Regions from separate parts of the Leucobacter exalbidus genome, predicted to be linked through region 3. Evidence: predicted binding sites of a transcription regulator. Region 3 holds the regulator's gene; each other region holds the start of a gene.
The links. The regulator LexA, encoded in region 3, represses DNA repair genes until DNA is damaged. The targets are predictions, from matches to a motif close to TCGAACANNTGTTCGA.
Positions count from the first base shown of each region.

Region 1 (8,125 bases), 500 kb from region 3:
TATCTCTGAACGGCTCGGTCACTCGGGCCCCACGGTTTCGCAGACGGTGGCACGCATGGAACGCGACGGCCTCGTCGTCGTTACCGATGATCGCCGCCTCGAACTCACTGTTGACGGCCGCAGCAAGTCGGTGCGCGTGATGCGTAAGCACCGCCTCGCAGAGCGCCTGCTCTCTGACGTCATTGGCCTCGAATGGCCCTACGTGCACGAAGAGGCATGCCGCTGGGAGCACGTGATGAGCGAGCGCGTCGAGCGTAAGTTGCTCGAGATTCTCGATCACCCCACCGAATCTCCCTATGGCAACCCGATCCCCGGGCTCGAAGAGCTCGGCGAGATTCGCGCCGGATCTTTCCAGACCGGCGTCGTGGGCCTCGTTGAGCTGTTGATCGAAGCCGATCGCACCGCCACCGCGCGCATCAAGCGCCTGGCCGAACCGGCGCAGGTTGATCCGGAGCTGCTGCAGGACCTGGCAGCTGCTGGGGTCGTACCCGGCAAACAAGCTTCCTTTACTAGGCGCGGCGACATCGTGCGCGTCGAGGTAGATGGAATGAGTGATGCGATCGATCTCCCCATGGAGATCGCCGCTCATATTTTCGTCTCACTATAGAGACACCGCTCGTTTGCGGCTTTCTCGCACGCGGGCAGACCAGTGTGAGGAATTAGCCCAATTGAGGGCTGTCCTCCCGTAACGGAGTTGATAGACCGAGGAGTCCAAGTTGTCCCTTCCTACCCCTGAAGCGCACATTCGCGCGGTCACTGATGCGGTTCAGGCTCGCAGCACAGGTGAGCCTGAATTCTTGCAGTCAGTGCATGAGGTACTGGAGTCACTGCCTCCTGTGCTGGCCGAACACCCCGAATTCATTAGCGGCGGCATTCTCGACCGTCTCGTTGAGCCCGAACGCCAGCTGATTTTCCGTGTGCCGTGGGTTGACGACCAGAACCAGGTGCGGGTCAACCGCGGGTTCCGCGTGCAGTTCAACTCGGCGCTCGGCCCGTACAAGGGTGGGCTGCGGTTTCACCCCAGCGTGAACCTGTCGATCATTAAGTTCTTGGGCTTCGAGCAGATCTTCAAGAACGCGCTCACCTCGCAGCGCATCGGCGGCGGCAAGGGCGGGTCAGACTTCGACCCGACCGGCAAGAGCGACGGCGAAGTGATGCGGTTCTGCCAGAGCTTCATGATGGAGCTCGTGCACCACATCGGTGAAGACACCGATATTCCCGCCGGCGACATCGGCGTGGGCGGCCGCGAAATCGGTTACCTGTTCGGTCAGTACCGCCGCAGCACGCAGCGCTACGAATCGGGCGTGCTCACCGGCAAGGGTGTTGGTTGGGGCGGTGCCGAAGTGCGTACCGAGGCCACCGGCTACGGCGCAGTATTCTTCGCAGAAGAAATGCTGCTGCGCGTGGGCGAGGCCATCGAGGGCCGCCGCGCCATCGTGTCGGGCTCGGGCAACGTGGCAACCTACGCCATCGAAAAGATTCAGCAGCTCGGTGGCAAGGCCATCACCGCTTCTGACTCGAGCGGCTACGTCGTTGACGAGGCCGGCATCGATCTTGAGCTGCTGAAGCAGGTCAAGGGTGTCGATCGCGCTCGCATCTCTGAGTACGCAGAGCGTCGCCCCGGTGCGCACTTCGTCTCGGGTGGATCGGTGTGGGATGTGCCGGGTGCGCTTGCGTTCCCCTGCGCCACGCAGAACGAGCTGCACGAGTCTGACGCCCGCACCATGATCGCTAACGGTGTGCGTGCCGTCACCGAGGGCGCGAACATGCCCACGACCCCCGCGGCGGCCGAACTGTTTCAGCAGGCCGGCGTGCTGTTTGGGCCGGGTAAGGCCGCGAACGCCGGTGGCGTCGCCACCTCAGCGCTCGAGATGAGCCAGAACGCAGCCCGGTCGCGCTGGGATCGCGACACCAGCGAGAACCGTCTGCACAAGATCATGCGCGACGTGCACGAGGCAACCTACGCGGCTTCGGCACGCTACGGCCGCCCCGGCGACTACATTCTGGGTGCGAACTCGGCCGCCTTTGTGCGGGTCTCGCAGGCCATGCTTGAACAGGGCCTGATCTAGCCCGTCGACTTTGGCGCCGCGCGCCTGAAAGAACTGCTCCTCTTGGTTGGTCACTGAACTTTTCAGTCCAGCTGCGGGGAGCAGTTCTTTTTGCCTGTTTTGGGGAACAGTTGCGGCTATTTTCCCAAGATTGGCGATTTGTGGGAAAACAGGGCTGCAGGGTTTTCGCCTATAAGAAGGGGGAAATCGGCTGGCGGGGAATGCTGCGGAGAAGGCGTTCAGTGTTGAGTTCGCGGTTGTGGCTGCGGTTGCGGCTGCGCTTGTGGTTTCGCACATGGGCTGGGGCGGGTGTGCTGGGGCGATCCGGGGCAGGCATGTCAGTTACTTAGATAGCGCGTAAGTCTCTCGATATCGAGACAACCCTGAAAATGGTGAGGGCCGAAAATTGGCGTAAAACAGCCAACATTCAACCTCTAGCTGAGGGATTTCGGTCTCAGCGTGACATTCCCGTTATCTTCAGTTACCCTTGAACGGTCGCGAACTCTAGCGGTTCGCACCCTTTAGTAAGAGAACGTACGCAAACGAAGTTAGGCAGTTATTCTCGTGAGTTTTACTCCCAGCACGGACCTCGTGGTGTCTGCACACACCCCGAAGCGCTCAGTATCCACCTCGAAGCGCTTCGCCCAGATGGCCGGCGCGGCCGTACTGAGCGTTGGCCTGGTCGGCACGTTCAGCCTCCCGGCTTACGCAGTGGCACCCGAAGTTCAGGGCATCCCTGATGGCTTCGCCGCTGCTCAGTCACTCGAGACCTCAGACGTCGACGCGGCACCGCTCGCCCTCGCTGCACCCGAGGGCGCAGTCGATTCAGAGATCGTCGCAGCCGAGAAGGCTGAAGCAGAAGAGAAGAAGGCTGCAGAAGCAGCTGCCAAGGTTGCAGAGGAAGCAGCTAAGGCTGCGGCCGCTGCTCCGGCTGGCGCAGCTGCGGCTGCTCCGGCAGGCGCCCCTACCGGCGTTGACGTGCCCGCTGGCGCTGGCGCCCAGGGTATCGTGTCGGCTGCGCTCGCGCAGCTGGGCGAGATGCAGGACTGCACCGCGCTCGTCGAGCGTTCACTGCGGGCCATCGGTATTCCTGCCGGCGACCTTGGCACCCAGATCGGTGAATACACCGGCCTCGGTGGCGTCAGCGTTGCGGGCGGCGACTACGCACCCGGTGACGTGCTCATCTGGTCGGGCCGCCACGTAGCCGTGTACATCGGTAACGGTCAGGCAGTTCACGGTGGCTACGGTGGAAACCAGACCGTCGTTGCAAGCGCGTTCCTCGACGGTTCGCCTGACGGCGTCGTTCGCTTCGGCTAATAGCCCAAGCTAATACCCGAGTCGTGCAGACTCACAACTAACTTCGTATAGACGAACGGGCGGGGCTCAGGCCTCGCCCGTTCGTTTTCTGCGTCTGTGGGCAGGCGTGTTGAGCGCGATAAGTGCTCGCTGACCTGCGCTATACTCGCAGGGGTTGAAAGGTAATTTCACCTACGCCTTGGTAGCTCAGTGGATAGAGCACTTCTCTCCTAAAGAAGGTGTCGCGGGTTCGATTCCCGCCCAGGGCACAAATTAAAGAATCATGAAATACCAGGTCATGGCCTAAATCGGGCTCTCGGCTGAAGCTTTCGCTTTTTAATGAAGGTGTCAGCGTGGGGCAAACGTGGGGCAGAAGCCCTGCAAACACCGTTGGGCGTCGACGACGCTTGCGGGAAGAGCTATGTGCTTTCGCGGTGCCGCGCAGAGATCTTTGGATGCTGTGGTGGCCTCGGTGTTGGCTTCGGGTAGCCGGTGCGCGTACTTTCTTATCATTGCGGTTGAAGCGTGGCTAGAAGGTTTGTTAGTTTTGTGGGCGGTCAGTCGTCAACGAACTTCTTGGCCACACGGGCCATGACTGATGGGGTGGCTCTGCTTTGAGCCCTCAACGTGGGACATGTTCGCTAGGGTGCACCCTTCAAATGTGCATCAGCAGCCAGTCTGGGCGGCTGTTTGGACCTTTGGGCGTTTAGTTGCTGAGCTGTCTGGGGGCCTCAGCGCATTACCGCACGTATTTCCGCGGATTCTCGCGGCAGAACGCCCCATCGAAGTTGAATGTCGGGGGTCCCTGAGACAATGTTTACATGAAGTTCTCACTGCTGGAACCACCGACGGAGTTGCTCGCTGCACTCGATAACGTCGTGTCAGGAATCCAGGCAGTGCGTGCGCAAATCAGTTCCCTGCAAGCAGCCGAAGCACTTCTCCTGCAGGCGGGGTCAACGATTGCGGAGGGGATCGCGCAGTGCATTCCCCACGGGGTGCAGTCGGGTCGTTCGCTCGCGAAGAGCCAAGCGATGGCTTACCGCATGGTCCACACCGATATCGGGGCCGCGGTACACGAATCGGATCGTACGGTGGCCGCGAAAATGGAACGCGCGACTGACCTCATCACTGACTACCCGGGAACATATCGGGCGTTGGCCGCGGGCCGGGTATCTGAAGGGCACGTGCGCGCGATCGTGGATGCGGGCGTCATTATTACCGACGCGAAGCGGCGCGAGAAGTATGAGCGGGAAGCATTGCAGTTGGCGGAGGCGGAGACGGTGGGGCGGGTGCGCCCGCTCGTGAAGGAACTTGCCGAGCGGTGTGCCGAAGTGACCATCGATGAACGTCACGAGCGTGCGTGTGCGGGCCGCAACGTGATGGTGATTGACCGGGAAGACGGGATGGCTGATCTGATCGCCCATCTCCCCGCAGCCCTCGCGCATGGCATCAAGGACAAGGTTGATCAGCTTTCCCACCACATCATCGCGAACCGTAATACCGAAACCTTCGGCGATAAAGCAGGTAAGGGCGGTGCTGGGGGAGAAGCCGCGGCATCCGAAGACGGTGCGAGCGACTCTGGCGAAACCAGATCTCCCGAGATCGTGGATACCCGCACGACGGATCAGGTGCGTGCTGATCTGTTGTGTGACATGTTGTTGACGAGTGATCCTATGAAGACGATGACGACGGGTACCCCGATGGGTGGTATCACGGCGCGGGTGCAGGTGATCGTGCCGATCACCCGACTCACGGGAACCACCACCGGAACTACCACAGGAACCGGAACCGCGACCGGGACCGAAGATACGGCGGGAAGCGGCAGGGGCCACCCGGCTTCGCTTGCCGGTTACGGCCCCATCGATACTGATACCGCGAAAGACCTGGCCTGCGCGACCAGCAGCTGGGAACAAGTGAAGGTGGATGCCGAAACGGGCACCATCATCACCGTGGATACCTACCGGCCCTCGGCAGAGCTACGAAGGTTTCTGGGGGCGAGAGACCAGCACTGCAGATTCTTTGGGTGTCGCATGCCGCTACGAAAATGCGACATCGACCACACCATTGACGCGGCCCTGGGCGGGGCAACGAGCAGTGACAATTTGGGCCACATCTGTCGCCGACACCACACCCTCAAACACGCCACTCCCTGGGAAGTGATCCAAGACAAGAATGGTGTGTATACGTGGACGAGTCCCACCGGGCGGAAATATGAAGACATACCCGAGAGCGCGGTGAGATTCAGACCAGATCCCCCGGGTGAGGGGACGGATGGGCCCGAAACCCCGGACGGGTCGCCCCCTGATCAACCACCTGGAGCAGAGCAACCACTCTCAACAGAAGCAACTGAAACAACAGGCGTGACTGAGCGGCCCCGGGCAGAGCGGGTCTCAGCGGAATCGGTGTGGGGGCCGGGCTGGGACAAGCCTTTCGTGCCACGCACCTCGGCAAAGCGGGCGGCGAGTGACTCTACCGAGAGTGACTCCACTGAGAATCGCTCCACCCAGGGCGACTCCATCAAGAATCGCTCTACCGAGAACGACCGCACCGATTCCCCATCAGATTGGTGCGATGACGAACCCTTCTAGGGGTAGGTGGATTGGCGGGGTGGGAGCCTAAGGAAAAGCGCAAGCTGTAGCGGATGCAATGACGGGTTCGCTGAGGCCTGCGGCAATTGCTGCTGAGCACCTGCAAGTGAAGGCTCTTGACCTGAACCCGCTGCTGACGGTGTGACCTCTCGACTTATGTCGGCGCTGGCGTGCGCCACTGCTGTTGGGGTTGGGGTTGGGGTTGGGGTTGGCCTGGATATCGGTGCTGACGTTGGGGTCGGTGCTGGCTTGGACGGAATCACTGACGCTGACGCTGATGTCAGTGCTTGTCTTGTCTCAAAGCAGCTGCTCTTGCGCTTGTTCCTGCTTGGGTTTCAGGCTGCACTAGTCGAGTGTGGGCTGGGTGATGCTCGTGATCCGATCGTCTGCGCACCGCGCGTCGTTTGCCATGCGTCCATTCTTTGAATGATAATGATTCTCATTATGGTTAATTGGTTACGCAATGCGGCGACAGCCGAACACCGAGCCCCGGCGCTCGAAGAAACACCGCAGCGCGCAGTGGTTTCCCTGCGTGAGATCTGTGTGCAGACAGCAGACGGGCGCACCCTGCTGTCAATCGACGCGCTCGACGTCTGCGCCGGTGACCGGATCGTCGTGACGGGCACCTCTGGGAGCGGCAAATCACTGCTGCTCAGTGTGCTCACCGGTCGACTGCCCGCAGGGCTTAGGCTTGCAGGCGAGCGTCGTAGCGTGGTGACGCGCATCGGCTTCGTGCCCCAGCGGGGATCAGAAGCCCTGCATCCGCTCACCAAGCTCGGGCGGCAGCTGCGGGCCGTTACGCGCACTTCAGCGCAGGCGGTCGCGGCCGCGCTCGAAAGCGTGGGACTGGGTGACCCCGCCTTCGCCGGCCGCCGCCCCGCGGAGCTTTCGGGTGGGCAGGCACAGCGCGCGGCCGTGGCCCTCGCGATGCTCAGCGATGCCCCATTGGTGCTCGCCGACGAACCCACGAGCGCCCTCGACAACGAGACGCGCGAGGGGGTGGTGCAGCTGCTCGCCGATGCGTTCGCGGGCGACCGCACCCTCATCGTGACCACGCACGACGCAGTCGTCGTGCGTGCACTCGCGACCCGGCACATCGTTGTGCGCGACGGTGCTCTCACCGAACTGCCCGTCACCCACACCCCGGCGCTCGCCCTGTGAACGGGGCAATGGGGCAGACCCCCGCAGGACGGGCCCGACCTGTGGCGCTGAGCCTCGCAGGGGTTACCGCTTCACACCGCACGGGGTCGCTCGCCCGCGTCGCGCTTGCCCCCACGACTCTCGAGGTGCACCGCGGCGAAACTGTGGCGGTGATCGGCCGCTCGGGCGCCGGCAAATCAACCCTCGCCGATATTGTGCTGGGGCTTCGCGCGCCCTCAAACGGCCAGGTTGAGGTGCTGGGCGAAGCCTGGAACAGCGCCTCCCGCTCCCCGCAGCGTGCCCTCCGTCACCTCGTGCAGGGTGTGCCCCAAGACCCGGCCACCGCGTTCGTACCGCGCTGGAGCATTCGCCAGAACATTGCCCGCGCCGTGCGGCAGCTCACTCGGGACACCAACGCCGAACCCCGCATTAGGCGCGCGGCCGATCTTGCCCAGCTTGACGCCGATCTGCTTGACCGCAGGCCCGCCGAGATATCGGGCGGGCAGGCCCAACGGGCGGCCATCGCACGGGCGCTGGCCGTTGATCCGGCGGTATTGGTGGCCGACGAGCCCACCAGCGCGCTCGACCCAGCCACCGCCCAGGCTGTTTCGGCCGCGCTGCTCGAGGTCGCCGCCGACGCGCATATCGCGCTGCTGCTCGTCACCCACGACCTTGCGTTGGCGGGCCGCTGCCACCGCACGATCACCATTTCTGCACCGACTCACTGACCCGTCCGCGAAAGGACACCGATGTTTGCTTTGAACCGTTTCTCGCTGCGCACTTCGCGGCCCCAGTCCCAGGCCCAGAACCAACGACCGCAGCAGCAACCGCAACAATCCCGTCGCCGAAGCCTGCTGCTGCGCGCTCCTCTGGCCAGTATCGCGATTCCGGCGGCCGTCGTGCTCTCACTCACGGGGTGCTTTGCGCAGCCCGCGGCCACTGGCGACGATGACGAGCGCATCTCGATCGCGATGCTGCAGCCGCCGCGCTCGGCGATGAACCCGCTCAGCGACGACGCGTTTAAGCTCGCGCGCTGGGCCACCGCCGAAACCC
Region 1 is NZ_JAFIDA010000001.1:2,600,641-2,608,765, forward strand. Features, by position in the region: gene JOF28_RS11755 (iron-dependent transcriptional repressor DtxR) at 1-607, shown strand, start outside; gene gdhA (NADP-specific glutamate dehydrogenase) at 717-2,069, shown strand; gene JOF28_RS11765 (NlpC/P60 family protein) at 2,643-3,365, shown strand; tRNA gene JOF28_RS11770 (tRNA-Arg) at 3,541-3,613, shown strand; gene JOF28_RS11775 (HNH endonuclease signature motif containing protein) at 4,166-5,932, shown strand; gene JOF28_RS11780 (ATP-binding cassette domain-containing protein) at 6,377-7,093, shown strand; gene JOF28_RS11785 (ATP-binding cassette domain-containing protein) at 7,102-7,800, shown strand; gene JOF28_RS11790 (ABC transporter substrate-binding protein) at 7,822-8,125, shown strand, end outside.
Region 1: a site for LexA is predicted at 3,875-3,890, ahead of JOF28_RS11775 (HNH endonuclease signature motif containing protein). Genes of this name have one in related genera too.

Region 2 (8,125 bases), 2.6 Mb from region 3:
CAGGTCATCAATTTGTCCCTCGGAAGGCTTGATGATGATCTTGGGGTCGATGAGGCCGGTGGGGCGAATGATCTGCTCTACGACACCGTCTGCGCGCTCAAGTTCATACTTACCCGGGGTAGCCGAGAGGTAGACGACCTGACCCACGCGCTTTTGAAACTCCGAGAACTTCAGGGGCCGGTTGTCGAGTGCACTGGGCAGACGGAAGCCGTGATCGACGAGTGTGCGCTTGCGCGATGAGTCACCCTCGTACATTGCGCCGATCTGGGGCACAGCGACGTGGGACTCATCGATGACGACGAGAAAATCATCGGGGAAGTAGTCGAGCAGGCAGTGCGGAGCCTCGCCGGGCTCACGGCCATCAATGTGGCGTGAATAGTTCTCGATGCCCGAGCAGAAACCAATCTGCTCCATCATCTCGAGGTCAAACGTAGTGCGCATGCGCAGCCGCTGCTCTTCGACAAGCTTGTTCTGCTGCTTCAGCTCCCTAGAACGAATATCGAGTTCGTCGGTGATCTGACCTATGGCACGGTTCATGGCTTCGCGGCTGGCCACATAGTGCGAACCGGGGAACACCGAGACCGTCTCGACCTGCTTCACGACATTGCCCGTCACGGGGTGCAGGTAGTAGAGGGCTTCGATTTCGTCGCCGAAGAACTCAATTCTGATGGCGAGCTCTTCGTACATCGGAATAATCTCGACCGTGTCGCCACGCACCCGAAAGTTGCCGCGCACGAACTCGATGTCGTTGCGCTGATACTGCATATCGACAAAGCGTCGCAGCAGTACGTCGCGATCGAGTCGGTCACCGACCGCGAGCGGCACCATGGCCTCGTAGTATTCCTCCGGCTTTCCGAGGCCATATATGCACGACACGGTCGACACGACGATGGTGTCGCGGCGGCTCAGCAGCGCATTGGTGGTGGAGTGGCGCAGCCGCTCTACCTCGGCGTTGACTGACGAGTCCTTCTCAATGAAGGTGTCGGTCTGGGGCACGTAGGCCTCGGGCTGGTAATAGTCGTAATAACTGACGAAGTACTCGACCGAGTTGTTGGGCATCAGCTGACGAAACTCACTGGCCAACTGTGCCGCGAGGGTCTTATTGTGCGCCAAGATGAGCGTCGGCCGCTGCACCTGCTCGATCAGCCAGGCAGTGGTTGCTGACTTACCGGTACCGGTGGCACCGAGCAGCACAATGTCGGTCTCGCCCGCATTAATTCGCTGCGTCAGCTGCTCAATGGCGGCAGGTTGATCGCCGCTGGGCTCGAATTCTGAGACCACTTCAAAGGGCCGAACACTGCGCGTGGGTTCCATGGGGGAGAGCCTACCGAACACCCCTGACGGGCGACCGAAAAGTGACGAAAAGCGCGGTCAATTGTTGGCCCGCTGGGTGCGTGCGTGTGTTCTGTGTTCTGGTGCGTGCCTGCTGCGTGCGTGCGTTCGTTCTGCGTGCGATGTGCTGAGTATGCCGGTGGGAGCTGGCCCGAGGCCCTGCTCCCACCGATGCAAACCCACGCGAAACAGGCGGCGTTCCCGCGCGCCCTGAACGCACCGCCTCGTGAGCGGGGTTCCTTCAGCTACTTGGTAGCGGTCTGCACGATCTTTGCCGCCGAGCGCGAATCGAAGTTCGCGAAATCTGCCTTGAGCGCCGCCATTACGACGCCGATGGCCCGGCCGCCCTGGCCCGCCAGCTGCTGTTCGGCGACGATGCGTTCAACGAACGCGCGCACCTCGTCCTCGCTGGTTTCCTGGGGGAGGAACGCCCGCAGCACCTCAGCCTCAAGGCGCTCGTTATTGGCGCGCTCAGGCTCGCTCGCGCCGTCATAGATTTCGGCGCTTGCTTCGCGCTTCGCTACTTCTTTCTTCACGACCGCAATCTGCTCTTCGGCCGAAAGCTCGTGGCGTGCCTTGCCGGCGGTCTCTGCTTCGCCCAGGGCGCCAAGAGCCGAGCGAATAGCCAGCAAACGGCGCTCAGCGGCGTCCTTTGCGTCGCCGGGCTCGGCCGCGGCGCGGTCTTTCATAGCTGTGCGCTGCGCAATGGTCAGTTCTGCTTTCAGGTCCACGTGGGATCTCCTCAATTTGGTGAATCTTGCCTGCGCGCGCGGCAGCTCGCTCGGCACGAACGAACGCGTCGAGTGCGTCACCACGACACCCTGTGTAGATTATCGCGCTCACGTGTCGCCTGGCATGGAACGGGCTGCGAAACTGGGCAAAACGGTCCCGGATCAGGCCATCCCGCCCCCAGAAAATCGACAGATCCCGCAATGTCTGAGGGTGATGCGATCATGGAAACATGAACTTCAGCACCTCTCTTCTCGATCAGCTGGCGGCGGCCTGCCAGCTGATCCACGAGGTGCCAGAAGCGGCGTCGATGCCCGCCGAAATGCAGCAACTTTCCGACGCTGATTTGGTGGCGGTGCTCGAACGGGCGGCCGCGCTCACGCGTGCGGCCGAGCGCATTCAGATCACGGCCTCGGGAGTGGTGGCTCAGCGTTCCACCCGGGCAATGGGGCACAGCGGGGTGGCGCAGTCCCGCGGCCACCGCAATGCGGTTTCCCTGGTGCAGCAGATCACAGGGGTAAGTAACGCGCAGGCCGCCCGCGAGGTTCGGGTGGGGCAATCCCTCCTCGAAACAGCTGTGGCCGTCGACGGGGGCGGTGAGGGTGAAGCCACCGAGTCGCAGCAGATACCGGGTGAGCAACCAGCTGCGAGTTGGCACGCAGCGCTTGATCAGGCCTTCAGTGCCATGCAGATTACCTCCGATCAACACAGCGCGATTCGTGTGGGGCTGGGCGACCCGCCCACGCCCACTGAAGCTGATGTCGCGGCGGTAAAGGCAGCCGCTACGGCGGCGGGCGAACAAGCAGCGAGTTCGGGCGAAGTCTCAGATGAAGAAGCGATGTGCAGGGCGGTGGCAGTGTTTCATGGGGCGTGGAGCCTCGCGGTCGAACACCTGCTTGACGAAGCGCCGATTCGCACGGTCGAGGAGCTGCGTAAGACGGCTCGGGCGGTGCGCGACAAACTCGACCCCGAGGGGGCCGAACAGCGATTCTCTGACCGATACGAGGCCCGCTCGCTTCGCATGTGGGTTGACGCGAAGGGCGTGCACCACGGCTCATTTACCTTTGATGATGAATCGGCGGCTTGGGTGCGCAGCCTCATCGACGCGGCCATGCGCCCCCGCAGGGGCGGCCCTTCATTCGTGAACCCGGCCGAGAAGGCACAAGCAGCTGAGCTGCGTGACGATCCCCGCAGCAACGAGCAGCTCACCCACGACCTCCTCATCGAGGTGCTGGTGGGTGGCACCCTGGCCACGGTCGAAGACGTATTTGGCGTGCGCCAAGCCGGAGTTCGGGTCGTGCGCGTCATTGACACAGGCGCCGACACTGATACCGGCGCCGACACCGATACCGGCGCCGACACCGATACCCGCGCTGACACCGCATTCCTCGAGGATGACGGAACCCCGGTTCCGGTCGGGGTTGCGGCCCGCACCGTGTGCAACACGGGCATCGTGCCCGTCACTACCGACCGGGCCGGCAACCCCCTCAACGTAGGCCGTGAGCAGCGACTCTTCACCCCGAAACAACGCATCGCACTTTCATTGCGCGACGGGGGATGCAGATGGCGGGGCTGTGACCGGCCCGCAACTTACTGCGAGGCCCACCACATTAATGCGTGGGTGGCCGACGGCGGCCGCACCGATATTGATCGAGGAATCCTGCTGTGCCGGTTCCACCACATGCAACTCCACCACAACGGCTGGAAAATCACCCGCGGTGGCGGTGGCGGTGGCGGTGGCGACGACGGTGCCAACACCAACACCAGAAATCCTCGTGGCGAACCATTCGTCCTGCATCCACCAGGGGGAGCGCCCGAAGATGCGATCGAACTCCCCATCAGGGCCGCGAGGGCTTATGCGTGGAGCGGCACCGCGCAACCCTCGGTAAGATTCAGGCCGGGCCGCAGCCGGCCACCCCAAATGGTGCCACCCGAGACATGGCGCGGCTTACGCCCCCTCGGTGGAAACACCAGGGCGCGAACCCACGCTGCAGCCGCAGCGACCGCGGCCGACAAAACGAGAACCGGTCACTCCCGAATAAGCGATGAGACCAGTGGACGTGAGCCGCGATCGGGCGAGGCAAGACCCTAAATTCGCTTCGGCCAGAGAACTCTGCCTAGATCTGCCCAGCACGATGGCCAACGGTGGTCCTGGGTGTGTAGCCAGAGCAGCTTGCATGCAAAGCATGGCGGTCAGCCCGCAGGGGACGGTGGATGCTGATCCGGCGCAGGTAGTTGGTATGGGCGTAGGCATGTAGGTGTAGGTGTAGGTGTAGGTGTAGGTGTAGGTGTAGGTGTAGGTATGCGTCCGCCTGCTCGAGAACGGCCGTTGCCCACTTTTATCGCGGTGCCCAAAGCCCACGCCCATTTCTTTGAGTTCTTCCCGTTGCTGACAGCTCCCTTGAAATATTCGTAGATATGTTCGACCACTCAGGTTGCGCAGGCCTAAGATGGATTTGTGACCTCGCGAAGCACTTCAGCCACCCCAGCCCCTATCCGTTCCTCTGCCGCGCACGCGCAGATCAGCGTTCAGGGGGCCCGCGTCCACAACCTGCAAAACGTGGACCTCAAGATTCCTCGTGACTCGATGGTGGTGTTCACCGGGTTGTCGGGCAGTGGGAAATCAAGCCTCGCCTTCGACACCATTTTCGCCGAGGGGCAGCGCCGCTATGTCGAGTCCCTGAGCGCCTACGCCCGCCAGTTCCTCGGCCAGGTAGATCGCCCCGACGTCGACTTCATCGAGGGCCTCAGCCCCGCCGTGTCCATCGACCAGAAGTCCACGAACCGCAACCCGCGGTCAACGGTCGGCACCATCACCGAAATCTACGACTACATGCGCCTGCTGTGGGCCCGCATCGGCGTACCCCACTGTGCCCAGTGCGGTGAGAAGATCGCCGCCCAGACCGTGCAGCAGATCGCCGATCGCCTCATGCAGCTGCCCGAGCGCACCCGTTTCCAGGTACTCGCCCCCGTGGTGGTCAAGAAAAAGGGTGAGTTCGTTGATCTCTTCCAAGAGCTCGCCGCCACCGGTTATTCTCGCGCCATCGTCGACGGTGACCTCATTCAGCTCTCCGATCCGCCCAAGCTGAAGAAGCAGGTAAAGCACGAGATCTCGGTCGTCGTCGACCGCCTCGTCGCCGGCCCCGATGCCCTCGGTCGCCTCACCGACTCCCTCGAAACCTCCCTGAAGCTTGCGGGCGGCATCGTCACCATCGATTACGTCGACCTCGACGCGAAAGATCCCGAGCGCACCCAGCAGTTCTCCGAGCACCTCTCGTGCCCCAACCAGCACCCCGTGCAGCTCACCGAAATCGAGCCGCGCACCTTCTCCTTCAACGCCCCCTTTGGCGCCTGTGGCACCTGCTCAGGCCTCGGCACCAGCATGTCGGTGGACGAAGACCTCGTGCTGGGTGACCCCGAGCTGTCGATCACCGAAGGCGTCATCATCCCCTGGACCAGCCAGGGCAAGAGCCTCTACCAGTACTACGACAAGTTGCTGCGGGGTCTCTCTGAAGATCTCGAGTTCTCACTCGATGACCAGTGGGGGAGCCTGCCCGAAGAAGTGCAGCAGGCCGTGCTCTACGGCAACAACTTCAAGGTGAACGTGCGGTGGAAGAACCGTTTCGGCCGCGAGGTGAAGTACAGCTCGGGGTTCGAAGGCGTGATTCCGTTCATCGAACGCCAGTACGCCGAAGCCGAAAGCGACACCAAGCGTGACCGGTGGAGCGAATTCTTGCGTGAGGTGCCCTGCCACGCCTGTAACGGTCAGCGCCTCAAACCCGAAGTGCTCGCCGTGACGATCAACAGTGAATCCATTGCAAACGTGGGGGAGTTTAGCCTCGAGAACGCCAAGCGTTTCTTCGACGAGGTCACCCTCACCGAGCGTGAAGCCAAGATCGCCGCCCAGGTGCTGCGCGAGATTCGGCTGCGCTTCAACTTCCTCATCGAGGTCGGCCTGGGCTACCTTACACTGGCGCGTGCCGCCGGCACCCTGTCGGGCGGCGAAGCCCAGCGCATCAGACTCGCAACCCAGATCGGATCAGGGCTCACCGGCGTGCTCTACGTGCTCGATGAGCCGTCGATCGGCCTGCACCAGCGCGACAACCGCCGCCTCATCGAGACGCTAATCAAGCTGCGCGACCTCGGCAACACCCTGATCGTCGTCGAACACGACGAAGAAACCATCGAGGCCGCCGACTGGATCGTCGACATCGGTCCCGGGGCCGGCGTCGAGGGTGGCACCGTCGTGCACTCCGGCAAATACGCCGAACTGCTGAGCAACACCCGCTCCATCACCGGCGATTACCTCGCCGGGCGCCGCGAGATCGAGACCCCCAAGAAGCGCCGCAAGCGTGACAAGCAGCGCGAGCTGAAGGTCGTCGGCGCCCGATCGAACAACCTGAAGGGCGTCGACGCGGTCTTCCCCCTTGGCGTCATGACCGCGGTCACCGGCGTCTCAGGCTCGGGTAAATCCACCCTCGTCAACGACATTCTGTACCGCGTGCTCGCCAACCAGCTCAATGGTGCTCGCCTCGTCGCGGGCAAGCACACCCGCATCACGGGCCTCGAGCACCTCGACAAGGTCGTGCACGTCGACCAGGCACCCATCGGTCGCACCCCGCGCTCCAACCCCGCCACCTACACGGGCGTCTTTGACAAGATTCGCAACCTCTTCGCCGAGACTGTTGAATCGAAGACGCGCGGCTACCTGCCCGGTCGCTTTAGCTTCAACGTGAAGGGCGGCCGCTGTGAGGCCTGCTCGGGTGACGGCACCCTGAAGATCGAGATGAACTTCCTCCCCGACGTGTACGTCGCGTGTGAGGCCTGCGGTGGCAAGCGCTACAACCGCGAGACCCTGCAGGTGAAGTACAAGGGCAAGAACATTTCTGAGGTGCTCGATATGCCCATCGCCGAAGCCGAGAAGTTCTTCGAACCGATCTCCTCGATTCACCGCTTCATGAAGACCCTCGTGGACGTGGGCCTGGGGTACGTGCGCCTCGGCCAGAGCGCCACGACACTTTCGGGTGGCGAGGCACAGCGCGTGAAGCTTGCGACCGAGCTGCAGAAGCGCTCCAATGGCCGCAGCATCTATGTGCTCGATGAGCCCACGACGGGGCTTCACTTCGAAGACGTGCGCAAGCTGCTGCTCGTGCTCAACGGCCTGGTCGACAAGGGCAACACCGTGATCACCATCGAGCACAACCTCGACGTGATTCGCAGCGCCGACTGGGTCATCGACCTGGGCCCCGAGGGTGGCTCGGGCGGCGGCATGATCATCGCCGAGGGCACCCCCGAGCAGCTCGCCAAGCATCCCGACAGCCACACCGGCCACTTCCTCGCTGAGGTGCTGCACGGGCGGGCGAAAGCCTCAGCGTGAACTCGGGCCTAACTTCCGATACGGGAGTGAGCTCGGGGATGGGCGAGGACGCGGGCGAAGGCCTGGGTGATGGCGTGGGGCCGTTCGGCGAGACCGACCGGCGCCACGAGTTTCGCCCTGCCCAGGGCGAGATCCCCACCAGCCCCGGGGTGTACCGTTTCAGCGACCGTCACGGGCGCGTGCTGTACATCGGCAAGGCGAAGAACCTGCGCTCACGGCTCTCGAACTATTTCCAGCCGTTGCACGCCCTGATGCCGCGCACCCGGCGCATGCTCGCGCTCGCGGCGCGCGTCGACTGGACGGTGGTCGCGACCGACACCGAGTCGCTCGTGCTCGAGCACACCTGGATCACCGAGTTCAAGCCGCCCTTCAACGTCCAGTTCAAAGACGACAAAACCTACCCGTACCTGGCCGTCACCCTGCGCGAGGAGGCCCCGCGCCTCACCATCACGCGCAACGAGAAGATTCGCGGCGCCAAGTATTTTGGCCCGTACCCCAAAGTGTGGGCGTTGAAAGAAACGACCGCGCTGCTGCAGCAGGCCTTTCCCATTCGCACCTGCAACGACGCCGATTACAAGCGCGCCATGCGCTCGGGCAAACCCTGCCTCGCGGGCCAGATTGGTCGCTGCGCGGGCCCCTGTTCGCGCCAGGTGACGCTCGAGGAGCACCGGGCACGCGTCGAAGAAC
Region 2 is NZ_JAFIDA010000001.1:522,279-530,403, reverse strand. Features, by position in the region: gene uvrB (excinuclease ABC subunit UvrB) at 1-1,314, opposite strand, end outside; gene JOF28_RS02405 (GatB/YqeY domain-containing protein) at 1,578-2,063, opposite strand; gene JOF28_RS02400 (HNH endonuclease signature motif containing protein) at 2,294-4,153, shown strand; gene uvrA (excinuclease ABC subunit UvrA) at 4,556-7,438, shown strand; gene uvrC (excinuclease ABC subunit UvrC) at 7,477-8,125, shown strand, end outside.
Region 2: a site for LexA is predicted at 4,472-4,487, ahead of uvrA (excinuclease ABC subunit UvrA). Genes of this name have one in related genera too.

Region 3 (8,125 bases):
CGCGACGACCACAATCGGTTCGTTCCCGCAGACCACCGAGATTCGTAAGGCCCGCGCCGCGTTCACGCGCGGCGAGATCGATCAGGCGCAGTACGACGGCTTCTTGCGCGAAGAGATTGAGCGCGTTATTCGCCTGCAGGAGGAAATCGGGCTTGACGTGCTCGTGCACGGTGAGGCCGAGCGCAACGACATGGTGCAGTACTTCGCCGAGCTGCTCGACGGCTTCGCGGTCACCGAGAACGGTTGGGTGCAGTCGTACGGCACCCGCGCCACGCGCCCGTCGATCCTGTGGGGCGATGTGTCACGCCCCGCGCCGATGACGGTTGCCTGGTCGGCCTTCGCCCAGTCGCTCACCGAGCGCCCCGTGAAGGGCATGCTCACGGGCCCCGTCACGATCCTCGCGTGGTCGTTCGTGCGTGATGACCAGCCGCTCGAAGACACCGCCAACCAGGTGGCGCTTGCCCTGCGCGACGAGATCGATGACCTCGTTTCGGCCGGCATCAAGATCGTGCAGGTCGATGAGCCCGCGCTGCGTGAGCTGCTGCCGCTCGACGCCGATCGCCAGGCCGCCTACCTCGACTGGTCGGTGGGTTCGTTCCGCCTCGCGACCGGTGGCGCTGGCGCCGACGTGCAGATCCACACGCACCTGTGCTACTCAGAGTTCGGCGAGATCATCGACGCCGTTGACGGCCTCGACGCCGACGTCACGAGCATCGAGGCAGCCCGCAGCCGCATGGACGTTGTCGTGCCGCTGGGCGACCACGGCTACTCGCGCGGCATCGGCCCGGGCGTCTACGACATCCACTCACCCCGCGTGCCCAGCACCGAGGAGCAGGCCGAGCTGATTCGCATCGCGGCCGCCAGCATCCCCGGCCAGCAGCTGTGGGTCAACCCCGACTGCGGCTTGAAGACGCGCGGCTACGACGAGACGATCGCGAGCCTCACGAACCTGGTGCGTGCGGCGCGCGAGGTGCGCGAGGCCGCGCTCGCCGGCGTCGCGTCATAGGCGAGCCGTGACTGACACTGTTGCTTCCGTGAGTGGCGCCGCTGCCGGCGCCACCGCGGCGTGGCCCGTGGGCGAGCTGCCGACCGAACCGGTCGGCTCTCTCCCGCGGCCCGCGCGGCTGCAGCGCGCGGTGCTCGACGCCGACACCGGTCTCGCCTTGGCGGCCGAAGTGGCCGCGGAGGAAGACCGGGCGGTGCGCGAGACGCTCGCCCGCCTCGCCGACACCGGATCGCCCATCGTCACTGACGGTGAGCAGCGTCGGCAGAGCTTTGCGAGCTACCCGCTGGGTGCGAATCCGGATCGCGGTGAGCCCGGCAAAGACCCCGTGTTTGCCGTGTTCGCCGATGGTCACCACCGCGTGATCCCCGCGCTCACCCGCGCACCGTTCGCGTTTCGCGCGTGGGCGGCCGCCGACGTGGCCGCGGCGCGCGCCCTCACCGACTTGCCGCTGAAGCAGGCGGTGGTGTCGCCGTCGATGCTGTCGCTGATGATGCCGGCCGATGGGCTGCTCGCGGCCCCCGGAGCCCCCGAGGTGCCCATTGATTACTCGCGCGCCGAGTTTCTCGACGATGTCGTGGCGGGGTGCGCCGAAGATATTCGCCGCTCGTTCGCTGCGGGCGCCTCGCGCGTCACCATCGACTTCACCGAGGGGCGGCTTGCGCTGCGCCGCGACCTGCGCGCGCCGTGGGCCGGGCCCGCAGCGCTGTCGGGGTTCATCGAGCTCATCAACCGCGTGCTCGACCGCGTGCCGCCCGAGCTGCGCGACGCCGTGGGCGTGCACACCTGCCCGGGCAACGACCACGACAGCGCGCACAGCGCCGACGTCGACTACGCCGAGCTGATCCCCGAGCTGTTTCAGATCGAAGCGGGGTACTTTCTGGTGCAGGCGGCGGGAGAAGCTGATCCGGATCGCGTGGCCCGGCTCGTTGGCCGCCAGCTGCGCGACCTCGCGAGCGCGGGCAAGCGCGCGCCGCGCGTGCTCTTCGGGGTGACGAACCCGACGAACCCGAAGCTCGAAACCGAGCAGGAAATCGCCGAGCAGTTGGTGCGGGCCGCGCGCTTCGTGCCGCCCGAGCTCATTGGATCGACCGATGATTGCGGGTTCTCTCCCTACCTGATCGATGAGAAGCCCAGGCACGGTTCGCCCGACTTTGCCCGCGATGTGGCGTTTGCCAAGATCGCGGCGCGCGTGCGCGGCACCCGCCGGGCGAGCGCAGAGCTTGCGGGCAGGCCCGCGGAGGTATTGGTATGAGTGACGTCCTCTTAACCGGCAGCGCTCCGACCCGGCCGAGGTTCTCGTTCGAGGTGTTTCCCGCCCGCAGCGGGGCCGCCGCGCTCGCCCTGGGCAATGCGGTGCAGCACCTCGCGGCGGTGGGCCCCGACTTCATCTCGGTGACCTACGGCGCCAACGGATCAAACCGTGATGCCTCGCGCGATCTCGTGCGCTACCTGCGCGATCACACGAACGCGCTGCCGCTCGCACACCTCACCACGGTGGGGGAGACGCGGCAGGCGATCCTCGAGACCATTCACGCGATTATGGACGCCGGCGTGCACGACTTTCTTGCGCTGCGGGGTGACCCGCCGCGCGGGGCGAGCGAAGATGACCCTGCGGTGTCGGGGTCGCTGAGTTCGCTCGAACTCGTCAAGCTCGTGGCGCAGGCGCGTGCAGAACGCCCCGCGTTCACGAGCGTGGGGCGCACCTCGGTCGCGGCGTACCCCAACGGGCACCCGCTGTCGCGGTCACGATCTGAGGACATTGACTGGCTCGTGGCGAAGCAGGAAGCCGGGGCGCAGTTCGCGGTTTCGCAGCTGTTCTTCAACGCCGACGAATACCTCAGCTATGTGAGCGACGCGCGAGATGCGGGCCTCACGATGCCGGTGCTACCGGGGCTGATGCCGGTGGCGACGGCCGCGCAGCTGCGCAAGGTGGCTGAGCTTGCCGGGCGCCCGGCTCCCGCCGAGCTCATGCGTGAGATCGAGGAGGCCGGGGGATACGCCCCAGAGCTCGGTGTTGAACACTCGGTGGCGCTCGCGAAAGAGCTGCTGGCGGGCGGGGCCCCGTCACTGCACCTCTACACCTTTAACCGGCACGAGCGCGTGCTCGCCGTGCTGCGTGAGCTCGAACTGCTGGCACCGGTGGCGGTGTAACGCGGGCTCGTTCTGCGCTTACCTATATACAACGAACGCGAGCTGCTCATCACTATCGATGAGCAGCTCGCGTTATTTGGTGTGTGGGGCTAGTTAGATCGAGCGCAGCACCGCGACGACCTTGCCGAGCACCTCGGCGTAGTCGCCCAGGATCGGCTCAAACGCGCTGTTGCGGGGGAGCAGCCAGGTGTGACCGTCGCGCCTGCGAAACACCTTTACGGTGGCTTCGCCATCGAGCATCGCGGCAACAATATCGCCGTTGTTGGCCTCGCGCTGCTGCCTGATGACGACAAAGTCGCCATCGCAGATGGCCGCATCGATCATCGAGTCGCCCACGACGCGCAGCATGAAGACCGTGCCGTCGCCCACGAGCTGGCGGGGCAGCGGCATGAGTTCTTCGACCTGCTGCTCTGCGGTGATGGGCACACCGGCGGCGATCTGGCCCACCAGTGGCACATATGCCGTCTCTTCGGCTTGCACGGGCGGCTCAGCGGGGGCCGCCGGAGCGGTGGGGTCGATGAGTACCTCGAGTGCGCGCGGGCGGTGCGGGTCGCGGCGAATGCAGCCCGCCAATTCGAGGCGGCTGAGCTGGTGGGTGACACTCGACAGCGACGACAGGCCGACGGCGTCGCCGATCTCGCGCATGCTCGGCGGGTAGCCGCGGTCTTCCACGGAGCTCGCGATGAACTCAAGAATTGAGCGCTGTTTATCGCTGAGGCGTTCAAGCCGACGTGCGATATCGACCATGATTGCTGCTCCTTCGATGTGGTGGTGCACTGTCGCCGGGGCTGCTGACTGCAATGTCGGTGGTACCTGCTTGAGTGCTCTCGTTAGTTCGAAACTCTACCGACTGCCTGATACTTGGCCAAACAAGTGTTCGAGTGTCGTGGTATTTCGTGCAAAACAACTTCGATTCTGAGGTTGCTCTTTCGATCTTTCGAAGATATATTCGAAACAGATGTTCGCATGACTGCGACAATCCACTTGAAGGGAACTCGACTATGAGTGCAACACTGACGCAGCTGCCTGCGGCGCGACGCGTTACCGGGCAGTACTCGTCCGCTCGCCAGGCGGCGCAGCCCACGGCAAGCATTCGGCTGACGCGCAGAGGGCGCTTCGTGTTTGGTGCGCTGGGTGTGTTTGGTGCGGCGGCCTCGCTCGCGCTGATCGCGTCGTTGTCAGCGGCCCCGGCCATCGCCGCCAACGAGGGCAGTGGTGCAACGTTCGGGTACGTGGTGGCGGCCCCCGGGGCGTCGCTGTGGCAGCTCGCCACCGAGCTCGACCCGTCGATGGATCCGCGTGACCTCGTCGCCGAGATCGTGCACTTGAACCAGTTGCAGGGCTCTGACGTGGTCGTGGGACAGTCCATCGCGGTGCCGCTGCGGTACACCGAAAGCCCCGCGGTGATGTCTGCCGATGAGCTGGGTCTGTAACGCACCCGCCCGTAACGCAACGCAGTCTGTTTCAGTGAACTACGCAGGAGATCGTAGACTGAGTGGGTGACCAGTCTGAGCGACCTCCCCCTCCGTGCAAATCTCGTCGGCAAGAGCCCCTACGGTGCCCCGCAAGATCCGGTGCCCGTAAGCCTGAACGTCAACGAGAACACCCATCCCATTCCCGACGAAGTCGTCGCAGATATTGCGGCAGCGCTCGAACGTGCAGTGCGCACCGCGAACCGCTACCCCGATCGTGACTTTGTTGAGTTGCGTGAAGCGCTCGCCGGGTACCTCGGGCACGGCCTCACCGCAGAGCAGCTGTGGGCGGCGAACGGTTCAAACGAGGTGCTGCAGCAGGTGCTGCAGGCCTTTGGTGGCCCCGGCCGCACTCTGCTGAGCTTCAGCCCCACCTACTCCATGTACCCGTTGCTTGCCGACGGCACCGACACCGCCTACATCGACGTGCCACGCCCCACGGGCTACCGGCTCACCCCCGAGAGTGTGCGCGCGGCGTTGACCGAGCACGCCCCGAGCATCGCGATCTTGTGCGGCCCCAATAACCCGACGGGTACGCCGCTCGACCGCGAAACGATTCTCGCGGCCTACGACGCATTCGACGGCATGCTGATCGTCGACGAAGCCTACTTCGAGTTCGACAACGAACGCGAGAGCGCGGTGACCCTGCTCGAGGGGCGCCCCCGCCTGCTCGTATCACGCACCATGAGCAAGGCCTTCGCCTTCGCCGGCGTGCGCCTGGGCTACCTCGCGGCCGACCCCGCGGTCATCGATGCGCTGCGCCTCGTGCGGCTGCCGTACCACCTGTCGGCGCTGACGCAGGCCGCGGCGACCACCGCAATCAAGCACGCAGCCACGATGCTCGCGACCGTTGATGACATTCGGGTGCAGCGCGACCGGCTGGCCGCGGCACTCACCGAGCTTGGCTACCGCGTGCACGATTCGGGCGCCAACTTCATTCTCGTGGGCGGCTTCCTGGATCCCAATGGCATGTTCGAAGAACTGCGTGCGCGGGGCATTTTGATCCGGCACCTGGGGATCGCAGGCCACCTGCGGATCACCGCGGGCACCGAGGCCGAAACGACCGAGGTTATTCGAGCCATCACCGAGCTCACAACTCTCAGCTCCTAGCCAGAAGCTCTCCCTATAGGGTCGAGGCATGACGTCAGCCCCTGAAGTTCTGCCCCGTCACATCCTCGAACGCCGGTTGCGCAGCGCGCGCCTGTGGAACGTGATGCTTGCCGTGATCGCGGCACTCGCGTTGGTGTTCGGGGGTGTGATGTGGTCGCAGAACTCCTCGGGTAACCAGGCTGCAGTGGCAGTGGCAGTGGCAGTGGCAGACGGCGCCGGTAACGCGGCGCCCGAAGCGACGACCCCCGAGCTCACCGGCGAGGTCGACGGCGCTGCCGCCGAGCAGCCCGCAACGGGTGCCGCACCGGTGGTTGAACGACGCATCGAGGGCGACCCGATGGCCATCGGTGACATCGACGCCCCCGTCGTGTTGTCAGAGTGGGTAGACCTGCGCTGCCCCTACTGCGCGGTGTACACCCGCGATACCCTCCCCGACGTCGTCAAGGAGTACGTCGACTCGGGCAAGGTGCGCATTGAGATGCACGACGTTGCATTCTTCGGCGAGGAGTCGCTGCGTGCCTCAACGGCGGCCCGGGCCGCGGCCGAGCAGGGTAAGTACTTTGAGTTTCTCGACGCCGTCTACGAGGCAGCCCCAGAATCTGGGCACCCCGAGCTGACGACGAAAGAACTCATCGGTCACGCCCGCACCGCTGGCGTCCCCAATATTGAGCTGTTCACGAGCGACATGGAGCGCGAAGACCTGCGCGCCGAGGTCACCCAGATGACGACCGAGGCGAGCGAACTCGGCGTCACGGGCGTGCCCTTCTTCGCCGTCGACGGGCAGGCGTTTAGCGGCGCCCAGCCCATCGACTACTTCCGCGAGTTCCTCGACTCGATGGTCGCCGAGAAATAATGAACCTGACGCTGGCGGGAGCGTTTCTCGGCGGCGTGCTCACGCTGCTGAGCCCGTGCTCGGTGATGCTGCTGCCCGCGTTCTTTGCCTACGCATTCACGAACACGCGCGCATTGTTTGTGCGCACCGGTGTCTTCTTTCTCGGGCTGGCAAGCGCGCTCGTACCGCTCGGGCTGCTGGCCGGCACGGTCGGCGCATGGGTGAGTCAATACCGATTTGAACTGGTGACGGTCGCCTCTTGGCTCGTCATTGCCCTGGGAGTGCTGCTGGCCTGCGGCGTCAGGCTTCCCGGCGTGATGCGCCAGCGCGGCCCAGCGGGCGCCTCGGCACTGGCCGTCTTTGCGCTGGGGGCCGTCTACGGCCTGGCAGGTGTCTGCGCGGGCCCGCTGCTGGGCGCTGCCCTCACCTTTGCGGCGTTCGGTGCGAACGCTGCCTTCGGTGGGCTGGTGCTGCTGGTATTTGCGGCGGGGATGACGCTGCCGCTCATGGTGCTCGCGCTGCTCTGGAGCCGCATTCCGGCCATCCGAAAGCTGGTGCGGCCGCGCGAACTGCGCATCGGTGCCTGGCGCAACGCGTGGACAAATGTGATTGGCGGGGTGCTGACCGCGTTGATTGGCGTGCTGCTGCTCGTCACCCGCGGTACCACGACGATTGGTGGGCTGGTGGGAGCAACCGCGCAGGCGCAGCTGGAGGGAGACGTGATGCGTCTCACCTCGATGGTGCCTAACTGGGTGATCGCCGTCATCTTTATCGTGTGTGCAGGGGCGTGGGCCGCCGTGGTGGTGGTGCGCGCGAGCCCGACCTCGCCGCAACCCGCGTGTGCGGCCGCCAGCTCCAGCGCGCTGCACGGGGGAGCCACCGAAGCTGAGTAGACTGGACACATGTCCGCAGCATCACGAACAGCGTCGCTCGAGCGTGTCACGAGTGAATCGCAGATCAGTCTCTCAGTCAACCTCGACGGCTCAGGCGAGTCAGATATCGAAACGGGCGTGCCCTTCTTCGATCACATGCTCACCGCTTTTGCCCGCCACTCGCTCACCGATTTGACGGTGCGCGCCACAGGCGACGTGCATATTGATGTACACCACACGGTTGAAGACACCGGCATCCTGCTGGGGCAGGCCCTGCTGCAGGCCCTCGGCGATAAGAGCGGCATTTCGCGCTACGGCGATGCCCTCGTGCCGTTGGATGAAGCACTCGCGCAGGCCGTCGTTGATATTTCTGGCCGCCCCTACCTCGTGCACTCGGGGGAGCCCGCAGGCTTCGAATTCCACCTCATCGGCGGCCACTTCACCGGCTCCATGGTGCGCCACTTCTTTGAGGCCCTCGTCTTGAATGCTCGCCTCACCGCACACATCAAGCTCGTTGAGGGGCGCGACCCGCACCACATCGCCGAGGCCGAGTTCAAGGCATTCGCGCGCGCATTCCGCGTCGCCAAGGCACTCGATCCCCTCGTCAAGGGTGTGCCGTCCACCAAGGGCGCTCTGTGACCGCGAAGCAGGTGGTCGTGCTCGACTACGGTTCGGGCAACGT
Region 3 is NZ_JAFIDA010000001.1:3,102,214-3,110,338, forward strand. Features, by position in the region: gene metE (5-methyltetrahydropteroyltriglutamate--homocysteine S-methyltransferase) at 1-1,006, shown strand, start outside; gene JOF28_RS13990 (uroporphyrinogen decarboxylase/cobalamine-independent methonine synthase family protein) at 1,014-2,258, shown strand; gene JOF28_RS13995 (methylenetetrahydrofolate reductase) at 2,255-3,157, shown strand; gene lexA (transcriptional repressor LexA) at 3,251-3,904, opposite strand; gene JOF28_RS14005 (hypothetical protein) at 4,159-4,590, shown strand; gene JOF28_RS14010 (histidinol-phosphate transaminase) at 4,657-5,739, shown strand; gene JOF28_RS14015 (DsbA family protein) at 5,768-6,592, shown strand; gene JOF28_RS14020 (cytochrome c biogenesis CcdA family protein) at 6,592-7,464, shown strand; gene hisB (imidazoleglycerol-phosphate dehydratase HisB) at 7,474-8,082, shown strand; gene hisH (imidazole glycerol phosphate synthase subunit HisH) at 8,079-8,125, shown strand, end outside.